2 regions of the Georgenia alba genome follow, and region 1 is predicted to be linked to the other one. Evidence: riboswitches for the same ligand, from Rfam matches in the RefSeq annotation. Region 1 holds a riboswitch; the other holds the start of a gene.
The links. A riboswitch is a leader RNA that binds a small molecule or an ion and turns the genes downstream of it on or off. The one in region 1 is predicted to bind thiamine pyrophosphate.
Positions count from the first base shown of each region.

Region 2: it holds a riboswitch for thiamine pyrophosphate, as region 1 does, so the genes downstream of both, ACFQQL_RS00240 (thiamine ABC transporter substrate-binding protein) here and thiM (hydroxyethylthiazole kinase) in region 1, are expected to answer to the same signal.

Region 1 covers NZ_JBHTCQ010000001.1:592,237-599,652, forward strand. Annotated here, with positions in the region: gene ACFQQL_RS02860 (thiolase family protein) at 1-347, opposite strand, end outside; gene ACFQQL_RS02865 (acetoacetate--CoA ligase) at 344-2,332, opposite strand; TPP riboswitch at 2,524-2,619, shown strand; gene thiM (hydroxyethylthiazole kinase) at 2,610-3,431, shown strand; gene thiE (thiamine phosphate synthase) at 3,428-4,093, shown strand; gene thiD (bifunctional hydroxymethylpyrimidine kinase/phosphomethylpyrimidine kinase) at 4,090-4,902, shown strand; gene ACFQQL_RS02885 (TenA family protein) at 4,899-5,555, shown strand; gene hrpA (ATP-dependent RNA helicase HrpA) at 5,565-7,416, opposite strand, start outside.
Region 2 covers NZ_JBHTCQ010000001.1:48,076-55,491, forward strand. Annotated here, with positions in the region: gene ACFQQL_RS00225 (GNAT family N-acetyltransferase) at 1-356, opposite strand, end outside; gene ACFQQL_RS00230 (ABC transporter ATP-binding protein) at 464-1,480, opposite strand; gene ACFQQL_RS00235 (ABC transporter permease) at 1,474-3,210, opposite strand; gene ACFQQL_RS00240 (thiamine ABC transporter substrate-binding protein) at 3,210-4,313, opposite strand; TPP riboswitch at 4,358-4,461, opposite strand; gene ACFQQL_RS00245 (inositol monophosphatase family protein) at 4,512-5,375, opposite strand; gene ACFQQL_RS00250 (alpha-D-ribose 1-methylphosphonate 5-triphosphate diphosphatase) at 5,390-6,637, opposite strand; gene ACFQQL_RS00255 (ATP-binding cassette domain-containing protein) at 6,647-7,408, opposite strand.

The DNA.
Region 1 (7,416 bases):
CCGACCAGGCACAGGACGACGTCGGCCATGCCGGCGTCGACGGCGGCACCGGCCCGCCAGATCATCCCGGGGCCGGTGGCGCCGCCGAGGTCGACGACGTCTGCCATCCGGGGCTGCAGGCCCAGGTACTCGGCCACCGTGGCCGGGACGTGCTGCGGGGTCTCGCCCACCTGCGGTGCGACGAGGAGGCCGTCGACGTCGGACGGCTCCAGCCCGGCGTCGTCCAGGGCGGCCCGCGCCGCGCGCGCGAGCAGGCCCATCGTGGTGGCGCCCTCGGTGCGGCGCACCGGTGTCAGCTCGCCGACGCCCACGATCGCGGCTCGCGAGGCTCCGACCGCACGGGTCATGGGGTGGCCTCCGCAGGCGTCGCCGCGAAGAGCGCCTCGTACGCCGCGAGGCACTCGGGGTTGGCGAGCGAGGCCCGGTTCCTCACCGGCAGGCCGGCGGCCGCCGCCCGTGCCGCGCCCTCGGCCTTCTTGCCGTTGTGGGTGACCGGCACCGCCGGGACGGCGAAGACGTGCGCCGGGACGTGCCGGGGCGAGGCCTGGGTACGGATGTCGGTGCGCAGGCTCGCCGCGAGGTCCGCGGTCAGCGCGGAGCCCGCGGCCGGGACGACGCACAGCACCACGTCCTCGTCGGTGCCGCAGGAGTGCCCGAACACGACGGCGTCGGCGATCTCGGCTCGGGCGTCGACCACGCGGTAGATCTCGGCCGTCCCGATCCGCACGCCTTGCGGCTTGAGGGTGGTGTCGCTGCGGCCGTAGATCACGACGGAGCGCCGGGGGGTCAGCTCGGCGAGGTCGCCGTGGGTCCAGAGGTCGGGCCGCTCCGCGAAGTACGTGTCGTGGTAGCGCCGCAGGCCCTCCTCGCCGAGGAACGTCAGCGGCATGGACGGGAACGGCTCGGTGCACACCAGCTCGCCCTTGACCCCGACCACCGGTGCGCCGCGTTCGTCCAGGACGGCCATGGCGTGCCCGAGCGCCAGGCAGGTGATCTCGCCGCGCCGGACGGGGTGGACGGGTGAGCCGAGCTGGAAGCAGCCGTGGATCTCCGTCCCACCGCTGATCGAGGCGAAGACCATGTCCTGCTTGACGTGGGTGTAGAGCCAGTCGTACTGCTCCGGGCTGACCGGTGCGCCGGCGGAGAGCACCGAGCGCAGGGCGGACAGGTCGTGGTGCTCGGCAGGGTGGTGGCCGGCGGCCATGAGCCCGCTGAGGTAGGCGGGGGACGTGCCGAAGTGCGTGATCCGCGCCTGCTCGGCGATCCGCCACAGGTGGCCGTGATCCGGCGTCCCGTCCCGCTTCGGGGTGGGGCTGCCGTCGAGGAGGACGACGGTGGCCTCCGCGGCCAGCGCCGAGACGAGCCAGGCGTACATCATCCAGCCGGTGGAGGTGAACCACGAGTGCACGTCGCCGGGCCGGACGTCGCCGTGCAGCACGTGCTCCTTGAGGTGCTGCAGGAGCACCCCACCCGCGCTGTGCACGATCGCCTTCGGCAGCCCGGTGGTGCCGGAGGTGAACATGATGAGGCCGGGCGTGTCGAAGGGGTGGCGCTCGAACGTGGGCTGGCCGTCCGCGCCGGCTCGGCCGGTGAAGTCGGACTCCCACGCGGCCGAGCGGGTGAGCACCAGCTCGGTGGGGTGGCCGAGTCGGTCGAGGACCTCCTCGGCCTTCCCTCGCACGTCGAACGTGCGGCCGTTGTAGACGTAGCTCTCGGCGGCGACGACGACGGCGGGATGCACCTGCCCGATCCGGTCCACCAGCCCGGGGACGCCGAAGTCCGGCGAGCAGCCGGCCCAGGCCGCGCCGAGCGAGAGCGTGGCGAGCATGGTGACGAGGTTGTCGACGTCGTTCGGCATGATCCCGGCGACGACGGAGCCGCGGCGGACCCCGCGGTCCCGCAGCCCCGCCTGGACGGCGGCGACCCGGCCGCGCAGCTCCGCGAGCGTGAGGCGGCCGCGGACGCCGGTCTCGTCGGCGGCGACCACGGCGAGCCGGTCGCCATCGCCGCGCAGCAGGTTCTCGGTGACGTTCAGGCGGCCGCGCGGGAAGAACCGGGTGCCGAACATGTGGCCGTGCCGCAGCGAGGGCAGCTCGTCGGGGCCGCCGAGGGCGGCCGGGTCCGGCGCCTGCTCCACGACGTCCCCCTGCTCGCCGAGGACGCCGGTGAAGTCCCACAGTGCCGACCAGAACGCGGACCGGTCGGTGACGGACCAGGCGTGGAGCTCGTCGTACCGCCGTGGGTCGAGACCCTGGGCGTGGGCGAAACGTGCCATCGCGGAGTCGGTGAACGCCGACTCCGGTGGCGTCCACAGCGTGGCGGGTCCGGTCATGGGGCCGAGGGTCCTCCGGGTTCTCTCGTCCGTCGACGGGTGCGCCGATCTGGCTCGTCCGACGTTCCCAGCCGGGGCGGCCACGCGCGCGATCCCGTCGTGGCGCTCTCGTCATCTGAGACGAGGTGTCCACGGTCAGTCCGGGCCGATCCTGCCACGGGCGCCCGGAGCGCCGGACCGGAGGTACAGTGACGGACGACGCGGGGTGCCGTGCACGCACGGCTGAGAGCACACCCGTTGAACCTGATCTAGTTCGTACTAGCGAAGGGACGTCGCCTTGGGTGCAGCCACCGCCGCCGGCGCGGCCGTCACCGCCGACCGCCTCGCGACGACGGTCGCGGAGCTGCGGACGCGGGGGCCGCTCGTGCAGTGCCTGACCAACGTCGTCGTGGCGCAGTGGACCGCCAACACGCTCCTCGCCGCGGGGGCCAGCCCCGCGATGGTCGACAACACCCACGAGGCCCGGGCGCTGGCCGGTGGGGCCGGCGCCGTGCTGGTCAACCTCGGTACGCCCCAGGAGGACACCGTCGCGGCCATGCGCGAGGCGGTCGCCGGGGCCACGGACGCCGGAACACCCTGGGTGCTGGACCCGGTGGCGGCCGGCGCGCTGCCCTGGCGCACCGGCGTGGCGCAGGAGCTGCTGCAGATCGCGGCCCCCGCCGTCGTGCGCGGCAACGCCTCGGAGATCCTCGCCCTCGACGGCGGCCGGGGCGGCCGCGGGGTCGAGAGCGTCGACACCGCCGAGGACGCCCTGCCCGCCGCGGAGGCGCTCGCCAGGCGGCACGGTTGCGTCGTCGCCGTCAGCGGCGCCGTCGACCACCTCACCGACGGCGACCGGCTGATCCGCGTCGCGAACGGCGACGTCCTGCTGACCAAGGTCACCGGCGCCGGCTGCGCCCTGGGCGCACTCATGGCCGCCTGCACCGCCGTCACGGACGACGCCCTGGTCGCGGCCGCCGCCGCGACCGCGCTGTACACCGTCGCCGCCGACGCCGCGGCGACCGCGGCCCGCGGCCCGGGCAGCTTCGCCGTCGCCCTGCTGGACGAGCTGGCCGCGCTCGAGCCTGCGCAGCTCGCCGACCGGGTCCGGCTCTCGTGAGCACCCCGGCCCGGCCCGGCCGCGCGCCGCTGGACCTGTCCGTCTACCTCGTCACCGACACCGGGATGTGCGGTGCCCGCGGGGTGCCCGCCACGGTCGAGGCCGCCGTCGCGGGCGGGGTGAGCGTGGTCCAGCTGCGCGACCACGACCTCACCGACGAGGAGTTCGTCGCGCTCGGCCGACAGGTCCGGGAGGTGCTGGCCGGCACCGGGGTCCCGCTGATCGTCGACGACCGGGTGCACCTGGTGGAGCAGATCGGGGCCGACGGTGCGCACGTCGGCCAGCGGGACGTGCCGGCCGCCGACGCACGCTCGGCACTCGGGCCGGACCGGTTGCTCGGGCTGTCGGTCTCCACGCCCCAGCAGGTCCGGACCGCGATCGACCTGGACCCGGGAGTGCTCGACTACCTCGGCGTCGGCCCGATGTGGGCGACGGCCACGAAGCCCGGCCACGCCGACCCGCTCGGCCCGGACGGCGTCGCCGAGGTGACGGTCGTCAGCCCGTGGCCCTGCGTGGCAATCGGCGGCATCGACGTGGCACGAGCCCCCCGGCTGCGGGGGCGTGGCCTGGCCGGGATCGCCGTCGTCAGCGCGATCTGCGCGGCATCCGACCCGTGTGCCGCGGCCGCCGAGCTGCGCCGGGCCTGGGGGGACGGCTCGTGACCCGGCCGCCCGTCGCCCTGACGATCGCCGGCTCCGACCCGTCCGGCGGCGCAGGCATCCAGGCCGACCTGAAGACCTTCTCGGCGCTCGGTGCCTACGGCGCCGCCGTGCTGACGGCGCTGACGGCGCAGTCCACCCAGGGCGTGACCGGTGTGCACGCGGTGCCGCCGGCGTTCGTGCGGGAGCAGCTCGACACGCTGTGGGACGACGTCGCGGTGGACGCCGTCAAGATCGGGATGCTCTCCGGCGCGGACACCGTCCGCGCCGTCACCGGCTTCCTGCGCGAGCGGGCACCGCAGAGCCCCGTGGTGCTCGACCCGGTCATGGTCTCCACCGCGGGATCGCGCCTGCTCGACGACGACGCCGTCGAGTCCGTCCGCACGATGCTCCCGCACGTCTCGCTCGTCACCCCCAACCTCGCCGAGGCCGCCGTGCTGCTCGATGCGGCGGAGGCGGTGGACGTCGAGGGGATGCGTTCCCAGGCCCGTGCGCTGCGGGACCTCGGCGTCCCCCGGGTCATGCTCAAGGGCGGTCACCTCGCCGGTGATGACGCCACCGACCTGTGGCTGGACGGCGACGGCGAGCAGGTCCTGCGCCAGCCCCGCGTCGCGACCGACAACACCCACGGCACCGGCTGCTCGCTGTCCTCGGCGATCGCCGCGCTCGTGCCGCGGTCGGCGACCTGGGCGGATGCGGCAGCCGCCGCGAAGACCTGGCTGACCGGGGCCCTGCGCGCCGCGGACGACCTCGACGTCGGCCGCGGACCCGGCCCGGTGCACCACTTCTACGACGTCTGGAGGCAGTCATGACCGCCGGAGTGTTCACGGCCGAGGCGTGGCAGCGTGCCGCCGGCGTCCGGGAGGCCGTCGACGCTCTGCCGTTCCTGCGCGAGCTCGAGGACGGCACCCTGCCGCGCGCCACCTTCCGGCAGTACCTCGCGCAGGACGCCCTGTACCTCGCCGAGTACGGCCGGGCGCTCGCGGCCTGCGCCCGGCAGGCCGGCACCGCCGAGGAGCTGATCTTCTGGTCCACCGCGGCCGCGCAGACCGTGGAGGTCGAGCGTGAGCTGCACGCCGCGCACGTGGACGACCTCGCCAGCGCCGAACCGTCCCCGACGACCACCGCCTACACCTCCTACCTGCTGGGACTGGCCGGCGGGGGCTCGCACCCGGTGCTAGCCGCCGCCGTGCTGCCCTGCTTCTGGGTCTACGACGACGTCGGCACGCGGCTTGCGGCGCGGCTCGGCCCGCTCGAGGGCCACCCGTACGCCGACTGGATCGGCACCTACGGCGACCCGGAGTTCGCGGCCACGACGGCGACGGCGCGCGATCTGGTGGACGGCCTCGCGGCGGCGGCCGACGAGCGCACCAGGGAGCGGATGCACGCCGCCTTCCGCCGCGGCATGCAGTACGAGTGGATGTTCTGGGACGCCGCGTACCGCGGGGAGACCTGGCCGGTCTGACGCGCCGCGTCAGAGCGCCGCGAGGGCCTTGCGGATGCGCTTCTCCGAGACCTTGATCGGTGTCCCGAGCTGCTGGGCGAAGAACGAGACGCGCAGCTCCTCGAGCATCCACCGCACCTCCTCGACGGCCGCGTCCCGCGCCGGGTCCGGCGCGAGTCGCTCGGACGCCTCGGCCTCGGCCCGGTAGGCGTCCTCGAGCTCGCCGACCGTCCACGCGAGATTCGCGTCCTGGTGCACGTTCTGCTGCGCCCGTTCGATCCGCCGCTGTGCCGCCCGCAGGTATCGCGGCAGATGCACGAGCTTCTCCGCGGGGGTCTCGGAGACGAACTCCGGACGCACGAGCCGGGCGACCTGGTCCTTGACGTCGGTGAGGGTGTTGAGCAGGTGCATGGACGTCGCGTCCTTGATCGTGGCGTCCAGCTCCCGCCGCACCTCGAGCGTGGCCACCACCTGCCGGATCACCTGGTGCACCCGCTCCTCGAGCAGCCCGCGGACGTGCCCGAGCAGCTCCCGGTAGGCGTCGGCGTCCCACGGCTGACCGTGACCGCCGACCCACTCGTCCACCAGCGCCGTGACCGCGGCGAGCTGGACGTCGGCCACCAGGGCGTCGGTGCTCGGGTAGGGCGAGGTCGCCAGCGTGAGCGCCTCGGCGCCGGTCCACCGGGTGGTGATCCGCTGCGGGTTGAGCGCCGTTTCGGTCAGCACCAGCCGGCGCAGCCCGAGCCGGTGCGCCCGCACCTGCTCGGCCGCACCGGCCAGCACCCGCAGCGACGCCGAGAACGCCGGACCCGCGCCGGCGCCCTTACCGCCCTTGCCCGGCACCTCGACCAGCGCCGGATACCCGCGCACCACCAGCCCGTGCGCCCCGGCCGACTCCACCTGCTTCGGGATCACCCCGCCCGCCACGTCCGGCCACGAGCTCAGCCCCTCCTGCTCAGGGAGCGGCGCGGATGGGGTGGTCGCGCCGGACGGGTGACCGGCCACCTGGGACGGGGAGGGCTCGCCCGTGGGTTGGTGACCGTGGAGGGCCGGGGGGTAGGTGGTCGCGGGGCTGGTTGGGTCTGGCTGTCGCGACGAGGAACGAGGAGCGACCGGACGTCCCGCGACGCCTGCCCCCGGCCCTTCGCCTCCGACACCACCGGCCTCGGCCATGGCCGCCGCGACCGCACCCCGCACGGCGGACGAGACCGCCTCCTGCGTCTGCGGCGCGAGCTCACGCTGCAGGGCGAGGAGGTCCTTGCCTTCGGACAGGACGGCACCGCGCCGGGAGAGGACCCGGAAGGTGACGCGCAGATGGTCGGGGAGCCGGTCGTCGTCCCAGGCGTCGTCCGGGATCTCGACGTCGCGGAGGTCGCGGACGGCGGCGGCGAACGCCTCGCGGTAGGAGGGTGCGCCGTCGGGAGCCGGGGCGACCTCGGACCAGGCGGGCAGCCGGGCGACGACGTCGCGGGCGACGTCGGGAGCGGGGACCAGCTGCCGGCGGGTGGGCTTCGGGAAGTGGCGGATGGTCGCCGTCGCGAGCTCGAGGGCCAGGCCGGGCACCATCCAGTCGAAGCCGTCGGGACGTAGGCGCCCCAGGACCTCGACCGGGACGTGCACGGTGACGCCGTCGGCGTGGGTGCCGGGCTCGAACTGGTAGGTGAGCGGGAGCGTGAGGTCTCCCTGGCGCCAGGTGTCGGGGAAGTCCTTCCGCACTCCGGTGACCTCGTCCTGGCGGACCAGGAGGTCCATGGTGAAGGTGAGCAGGTCCGGGTCGTCCCGGCGGGCCTTCTTCCACCATGCGTCGAAGTGCCGTGCCGAGGTGACGTGCTCGGGGATGCGCTCGTCGTAGAAGTCGAACAGGCCGTCCTCGTCGATGACG
Region 2 (7,416 bases), 540 kb from region 1:
CCGAAGCCCCTGTTCTGCCCCTCCGGTCCGAGGAGGATGCGGAAACCGCAGGACTGGTTCCCGGCGTCCCAGTCGTTGAGCACCACCTCTCCCACGCAGGTGCCGGCGACCTTGTCGACGACCGCGAGATCCAGGCGGTCCTCCTGCTCGTTCCGGGTGGAGTACCAGTCGCGCACCCTGGCGTCCGGCTCGGGGCTGGCCGCGTGCGCCTCCGCGGTGGAGTGGACCGAGCCGGTCAGGCGTTGGACGTCGGGGTCGGCGAGAATCACCGCGATGCGGTCGACGTCCTCCGGGACGAAGGGCCGGAGGACGACGCGCTCGCCTGTCAGGGTGGGTTTGGTGGCGAAGGAGGGCACCGGTCGATCATGCCCGAGCCGGACCCGCGCATCCCCTCGCCGGCCGCGTCCCTGGCGGACGTGCTCGACTGACTCGAGCAGGACGGGCTCTCCTCAGGAGGCGCCGGTCAGGCGGGGACGACGACCGTCCCCGCCCCCTGGAGCCGGATCCCCACCCGCTCGGCCGGTTCGCACCCGCCCGGCGCGACGGCGGTCGCGACCTGTCCGTCCGGGAGGCAGACGTCGACCTCGGTCCGGCCGCGCACGAACCGGGTGGCGACCACCGGCAGCATCATCCCCTCCCGCGCGACCCGCAGCGCCTCCGGCCCGAGGCCGACGAGGACGCCGCTGCCCGGCGCCAGGGCGCGATCCGCGGGCACCTCACCGAGGACGGTCCGGGCGCTCGCGCCGTCGAGCTCGGCGGGCAGGAACGGTCCGTAGCCGAGGAACGCGGCCACCTCCCGACCGGCCGGCGCACGCCAGATCTGGGCCGGCCTCTCCACCTGGACGAGGCGCCCGTCGATGAGGACGGCGACACGGTCCGCGACCGTGAAGGCCTCGTCGTGGTCATGGGTCACGTACAGGGCGGTCGTGCCCGTGGCCCGGAGGATCCGGCACAGGTCACCGGTGAGGCGCTCACGCAGGCCGCGGTCCAGCGCCGAGAGCGGCTCGTCGAGCAGGAGCAGCCGCGGCGCCGGCGCCAGCGACCGCGCGAGCGCCACCCGCTGCGCCTGGCCACCCGACAGGCTGGTGATCGCCCGGCGCTCGTAGCCCTCCAGGCCGACCAGACCGAGCAGCTCGGCCACCCGGGACGCCCGCTCGTCCCGCGGCCGCCCGGTCAGCCCGTAGCCGACGTTCCCGGCGACGGACCGATGCGGGAAGAGCTGGCCGTCCTGGAAGAGCAGGCCGAAGCCGCGGCGGTGCACGGGCAGGTCCGTCACGTCGGTCCCGTTCCAGCGCACCGTTCCCCCGGGCGGCGGCTCGAGCCCCGCGATCGCCCGCAGCAGCGAGGACTTGCCCGAGCCGGAAGGCCCGAGCAGGGCGACCACCTCACCCGCCTGGACGTCCAGGTCCACGCCGGCCACCGCGGTCGTGCCGCCGTAGCGGACGGTCAGGCCGCGCACGGTCAGCCCGTCGGTCACCATCCGGTCGCCTCCTTGGTCCGCATCCGTTCGGCGAGCCCCATGACGGTGGCCGTCAGGGCCGCCAGCACCACGGCGGCCGCGAGTGCCATGCCGTAGTTCTCCGCGCCGGGGCGCCCGATGAGGCGGAAGATCACCACCGGCAGTGTGGGCCGGTCGGGCCGGGCGAGGAACGACGTCGCTCCGAACTCCCCCAACGACACCGCGAACGCGAACCCGACCGCCAGCCCGAGCCCGCGCAGCAGGAAGGGTCCGTCGACCGTGGCGAGGACGCGTGCCGGTGCCGCACCGAGCGCCGCGGCCGCCTGCCGCAGGCGCGGGTCGACGGCGCGCAGCACCGGCAGCACGCTGCGCACCACCAGCGGGATCGCCACGACCGCCTGGGCGATCGGCACGAGCACCGGCGAGGTCCGCAGGTCCAGCGGCGGGGAGTCGAGCGTGATGAGGAAGCCGAAGCCGACGGTGACCGCCGAGACGCCAAGGGGCAGCATGAAGACGCCGTCGAGCAGTCCCGCGGCGCGGCGGGCCGCCCGGCCGCGCGGCCGGCGGGAGACGACCAGCGCCACGAGGCAGCCGACCACGACGGCGAGGACCGTGGCGTCGACGGCGGCCCGTAGCGAGTTCGCGGTCGCCTCCCACACGGTGACGGTGAGCGCGTTCGGCCCGCCGGTGGAGCCGAGGTTGACGTAGTTCTCCAGCGTCCAGCCCTCCGACGTCCGGAAGGACCGCACCACCAGTCCGGCGAGCGGGGTGACCAGGAGGCCGAGGACCACGACGGCGGTGAGCGTGGCCGGCACCAGGTCCGGTCCCGGCCGGAGCGTGCGCAGGCCGCGGGTCACGAGGCGCAGCGGCTGCTCGGCGGCCGCGTCCAGGCGCAGCCGCAGGGCCCGTTCCTGCCGGCGGCGCCCGGCGGCCGCGACCGCGAGCGCGGCGGCCACCACCCCCACCTGGAGCACCGACAGCACGGCGGCGGCGCGCAGGTCCAGGAACTGGGTGGTCTGCACCCAGATCTCGGTCTCGACCGTGCCGTAGTCGAGGCCGCCGAGGACCATGACGACGCCGAACGCCGTCGCGCAGAAGAGGAACACGACCGAGGCCGCCGAGGCGATCGCGGGACCGAGCGCCGGCAGGGTGACGGTGCGGAACGCGCGCACCGGACTCGCACCGAGCGCCCGGGCCGCCTGGACGGCTCGTGGGTCCAGCCGGGCCCACATCCCGCCCACGGTGCGCACCACCACCGCGTAGTTGAAGAACACCAGCGCCAGCACGATGGCGGCGAAGGTCCCGTCCAGCCGCAGGAAGCCGAGCGGGCCGCCCTCGGCGAGCAACGCCCGGAACGCGACGCCGACGACGACGGTCGGCAGCACGAACGGCACGGTCACCACCGCCCGCAGCAGGCCTCGTCCCCGGAATCGGCAGCGGTAGAGGACGTACGCGCCGGGGATCCCGAGCAGCAGGGCGACACCGGTGCCCACGGCCGACTGGGCGAGGGTCAGCCCGACCACCCGCCAGGTGCGCGACCGGGTAAGGATCTCGGCGAACCCGTGCGGGTCCAGCGCGCCGTCGGGCAGGAGGCCGCGTCCGAGCAGGGTCAGCACGGGCCAGGCGAAGAACGTGCCGAGGAAGACCAGCGGGACCCCCGCGGCGAGCGCCCACGCGAGCCTTGCCGGCCAGCGTCCGGGCGTCCGCCCGTGGGGAGCCCCGGACGTTGCCGGAGCGGCTGCGGCGGCCATCAGCCGACCACGATCTCCCGCCACGCGGCGAGCCAGTCCTGACGGTGGGCGTCGACGGTCTCCGGGTCGACGGCGAACGGCTCCTCGGCCGGCGGCGCGTGCCGCTCCCAGGCCTCGGGCAGGTCCACCGAGTCGTCAACCGGGTACATGTACATCTGGCCCGGGATGTCCGCCTGGACCTCGGGCGAGAGCAGGAAGTCGACGAAGGCGCGGGCTCCGTCGACGTTCTGCGCGCCGGCCAGGACGCCGGCGTGCTCCACCTGCCGGTAGCAGGTCTCCAGCAGCGCCCCGGTGCGAGGCTCGCCGCCCCCGTCGGGCACCTCCGCGGCGGGCGAGGAGGCATAGGACAGGACGATGGGCCGGGGCCCGGCGCCCTCGGAGCCGGAGAAGTCGACGTAGTAGGCGTCAGACCAGGAGTCGGACACCGCCAGCCCGTTCGCGGTGAGGTCGCGCCAGTAGTCCTGCCAGCCGTCCTCGCCGAACGCACCGACGGTGGCCAGGAGGAACGACAGCCCGGGCGAGGAGGCCGCCGGGTCGGTCACGACGGTCAGGTCGCGGTAGGCAGGGTCGGTCAGGTCCTCGAGGGTGGTCGGCTCGGCGAGGTCGTGCTCGGCGAACCACCGGTGGTCGACGTTGAGGCACACGTCCCCCTTGTCCACCGGGGTGAGCTCCTCGCCGAGGTCGACCGCGTCCGCGGAGGCCGGCTGCCCGTCGGGCGTGTAGGGGTCGAGGACGCCGGCGTCGACGGCACGCGTCGCGTAGGCGTTGTCGATGCCGTACACCACGTCACCGAGAGGGGCGTCCGCGGTGAGAACGAGCTGGTTGACGAGCGCGCCGGCGTCTCCCGGCGCGAGGGTCTCGAGGGTGTAGCCGGTGTCCTCCTCGAAGGCGGTCAGCAGGTCCTCGCTCAGGGCGAAGGAGTCGTGGGTGACGACCGTGACGGTGCCGCCGGCCGCGCCGTCACCGCCGCCCGGGCCGGCGTCGTCGTCCGAGCCTCCGGTGAGGGTGCAGGCCGTGAGCGCCGCGGTGGCGATGACGGCCGTGGCAGCGTTTGCCGCGCACCGTGTCCTGGTGTGTGTCCTGGTGCGCGTCGTGGTGCGCATGGTCGTCCTCCCGTCGTGCAGGAGGGCCTGCGAGCGGGCTCGCAGGGAGAGACGTCCCGACTCCCTTCGCCGGTGCTAACCGGTGCAGGTTCGAGGGTCTGCGGTGCTCCGCACTCTCAGCGCCCGTGGCGCTCCCCTGTCGTCGCTCGTGACCCTAGCACCGGGCGAGCCCCAGTGAAGAGATCCGCTCTCAGTCCGTCACCGCGGCGACGAGGCGATGGCCTCCACCAGCTCCTCGGCGAGCTGTGGCGTGGCGGCGACGACGCCGGACCAGCGGCGGGTGAGGTCGGTGTCCAGCTCGAGCGGGCTGCCGTGGACGTCGACGACGGCGCCCCCGGCGGCCGGCACGATGAGCGCCGCGGCGGCGAGGTCCACGAGCCGGTGGGTGCGCGAGCCCGGGTCGGCGAAGGCGTCGATGCTGCCCTCGGCGACCAGGAGCGACTCCAGGCAGCTGGAGGAGAGGATCCGGACCCGCTCGGCACGGCCGGCGACCCGCAGCCACGCGTCGGTGGAGTCCCCGCCGGCGTGCCGCTTGGGTCGCAGCATGCTGACCGCGGCCCCGGTCAGCGCCGTGGCGCCCGAGGTGCGGTACGGCACCGGTTCACCGGCCCGGGCGGCGACGCAGTGGCCCTGCTCGAGCCAGCAGATGAGACCCTCGGCGAGCTCGCCGTCCACGTATAGCGCTCCGGAGAAGCACGACAGCGGGACACCGGCGGCGGCGTTGGCGGAGCCGTCGAGCGGGTCGACGACCATCGTGACGCCGCTGCCGCGGTCGACCAGGCCGAGCTCCTCGCTGAGCAGGTTGACCCCGTGCGCCGCGGCGGTCGCGGCGATGGCGTCCTCGACGATCTCGTCGATCCGGTACGTCGGCGTGCCGTCGGCGCCGGTGCGCACCGTCTGCACCAGGCCGGCCCGGTCCCAGGTGTCCCACGCGCGGTTCACGCCGGTGACGGCGGCACGGCAGGCGTCAGCGAGCACGTCGGAGACGGTGTCCGGCACGCGCGGCTCCGGCGCCCGGAAGGGCACCCGGCCGCCGGCTGCCGATCGCTGCTCGGTGGTCACCGGGCCAGTGTCGCTCACGACACCGCCTCGGCGCGCAGCGTGGCGACGGCGTAGGGCCATGTGCCCCGGCCGTCGTCGACGAGCGCGAGATCTGCCCGCATCCCCGCCGCGATGACGCCGCGGTCCGGCAGCCCGGCCACGCGGGCCGGGCCGGAGGTGATGAGCCCGACGGCGCGGGGCAGGTCGACGACCCGCTCCGCGGCGAGGAGGGCCGCGGAGGCCAGCAGCGCCGTCGGGAGGTAGTCCGACGCAAGGGCGTCCACCAGGCCGAGCGAGACCAGCTCACGGGCCGAGACGTTCCCCGAGTGGGACCCGCCGCGCAGCACGTTCGGCGCGCCGGCGACGACGACGAGGTCACGTTCCCGGGCACGGCGTGCTGCGGGCACGGTGGTCGGGAACTCGGCGACGGCGCCGCCGCGTGCGACGAGCGCGTCGATCTCCTCCGGGGAGTCCGGGTCGTGGCCCATGAGCCGGACACGGCCGGCGGTGGCGAGGTCGGACAGCCACGCCAGGTTGGCCTCCCGCACGGCGGCGAGGTCGGCGGCCTCCTCCACCCGCTGCGCGATGCGGGCGTCCGCCTCCTCACCGGTCAGTCCGTCCCGCTCGATCATGAACCGGCGCAGCCCGGCCGGGTCGGCGTACTGCCCCTGGCCGGGCGTGTGGTCCTCGTGGGAGACCAGGGGCGCTGGTGCGCCGTCCTCCAGGCCCGAGACGCGGCGCCGGAGGACCTCGGCGCCGTCGGCGGACAGCACGTCGAGCCGGTGCAGCACGCGGTGGTCGACGCGGTAGGAGGGTGTGGTGTCGGCGACGCGGCACACGTCCAGGGCGCGCTCCGCGCTGCGCGGCACCCCGCGGGTGTTCTTGTGCTGGAACGCGGCGCCGTGGAACATCGTCGTCGTCCCGGCGCCGGCCACACGTCCCTCGAACGAGGCCAGGGCGAACTCGATGGGCACCTCCGCACCGGGGCGCGGTGTCCGCTCGTTCTCGAGCGCGTCGCTGTGCACGTCCACGAAGCCGGGGACGAGCAGCAGGTTCTGGCCGTCGACCACCGGACCGGCGCCCGGGGCTCCCACCGCCGAGCCGCCGCCGGCGGTGACGTCCTGGATCCGGCCGTCCCGCACGGTGAGGGTCGCGTTCTCGAGGATGCGGTCCGGCAGCACGGCTCGGACGTTGCGCAGCTGGTAGCTGGGCCGCGGCGCGCCGAGCGCCCACGGCTGGGCGGTGGAGGTGGCGGGCCGGTCGGCGGTGAGCTGCGTGCTCATGCGGTGCTCCTAGGCGACTTCTTCGAGGGCGGCGTGGTGCTGGGCGAGGATCGTCTCGGGCGTGCCCTCGGCGACCACCCGCCCGGCGTCCATGACGACGGCGCGGCCGGCCAGCCGACGGATGATCTGCATGTCGTGGTAGACGGCGAGCACGCTGACCCCGGCAAGGTCCTCGATGAGCTCCAGTGCCCGCTCACGGTTCGCCGGGTCGAGCGCCGAGACCGGCTCGTCCAGGAGCAGCAGCCGGGGCGGGCTGACCACCCCGGCGGCCAGGTTGACCCGCTGCCGCTCACCGCCGGACAGGACGCTGCAGTCGATCTCCCACAGCGGCTCGTCGATCCCGAGGCGGCGCAGCGCGGCGACGGCCGCCTCGCGGGCCTCGGGCGGGGCGAGGCCGCGCCGCCGGGCCGCGGCGGCCACGTGCTGCAGCGGTCCGGTGCGCGGCGGGGCGGCGAGGAACTGCGAGACGTAGCCCAGCTCCCGGCCGCGCAGCCGCGCCATCTGCCGGTCCGGCAGGGCGGTCAGCTCGACGGCCCGGTCCTCCAGAGCCAGCGTCACGGTGCCGGCGTCCGGCAGATAGTTGCGGTAGACGCAGCGCAGCAGGCTGGACTTCCCGGCACCGGAGGCACCCGCGACGGCGACGTGCTCGCCGGTACCGACGTCGAGCGAGACGCCGTCGAGCGAGGTCACCGTCCGGCCGGACACCGCGTGCATGGTGAAGGTCTTCCGTAGGTCACGCACCGAGAGGATCGGTCCGCCGCTGTCTGTCATGGTCGCTC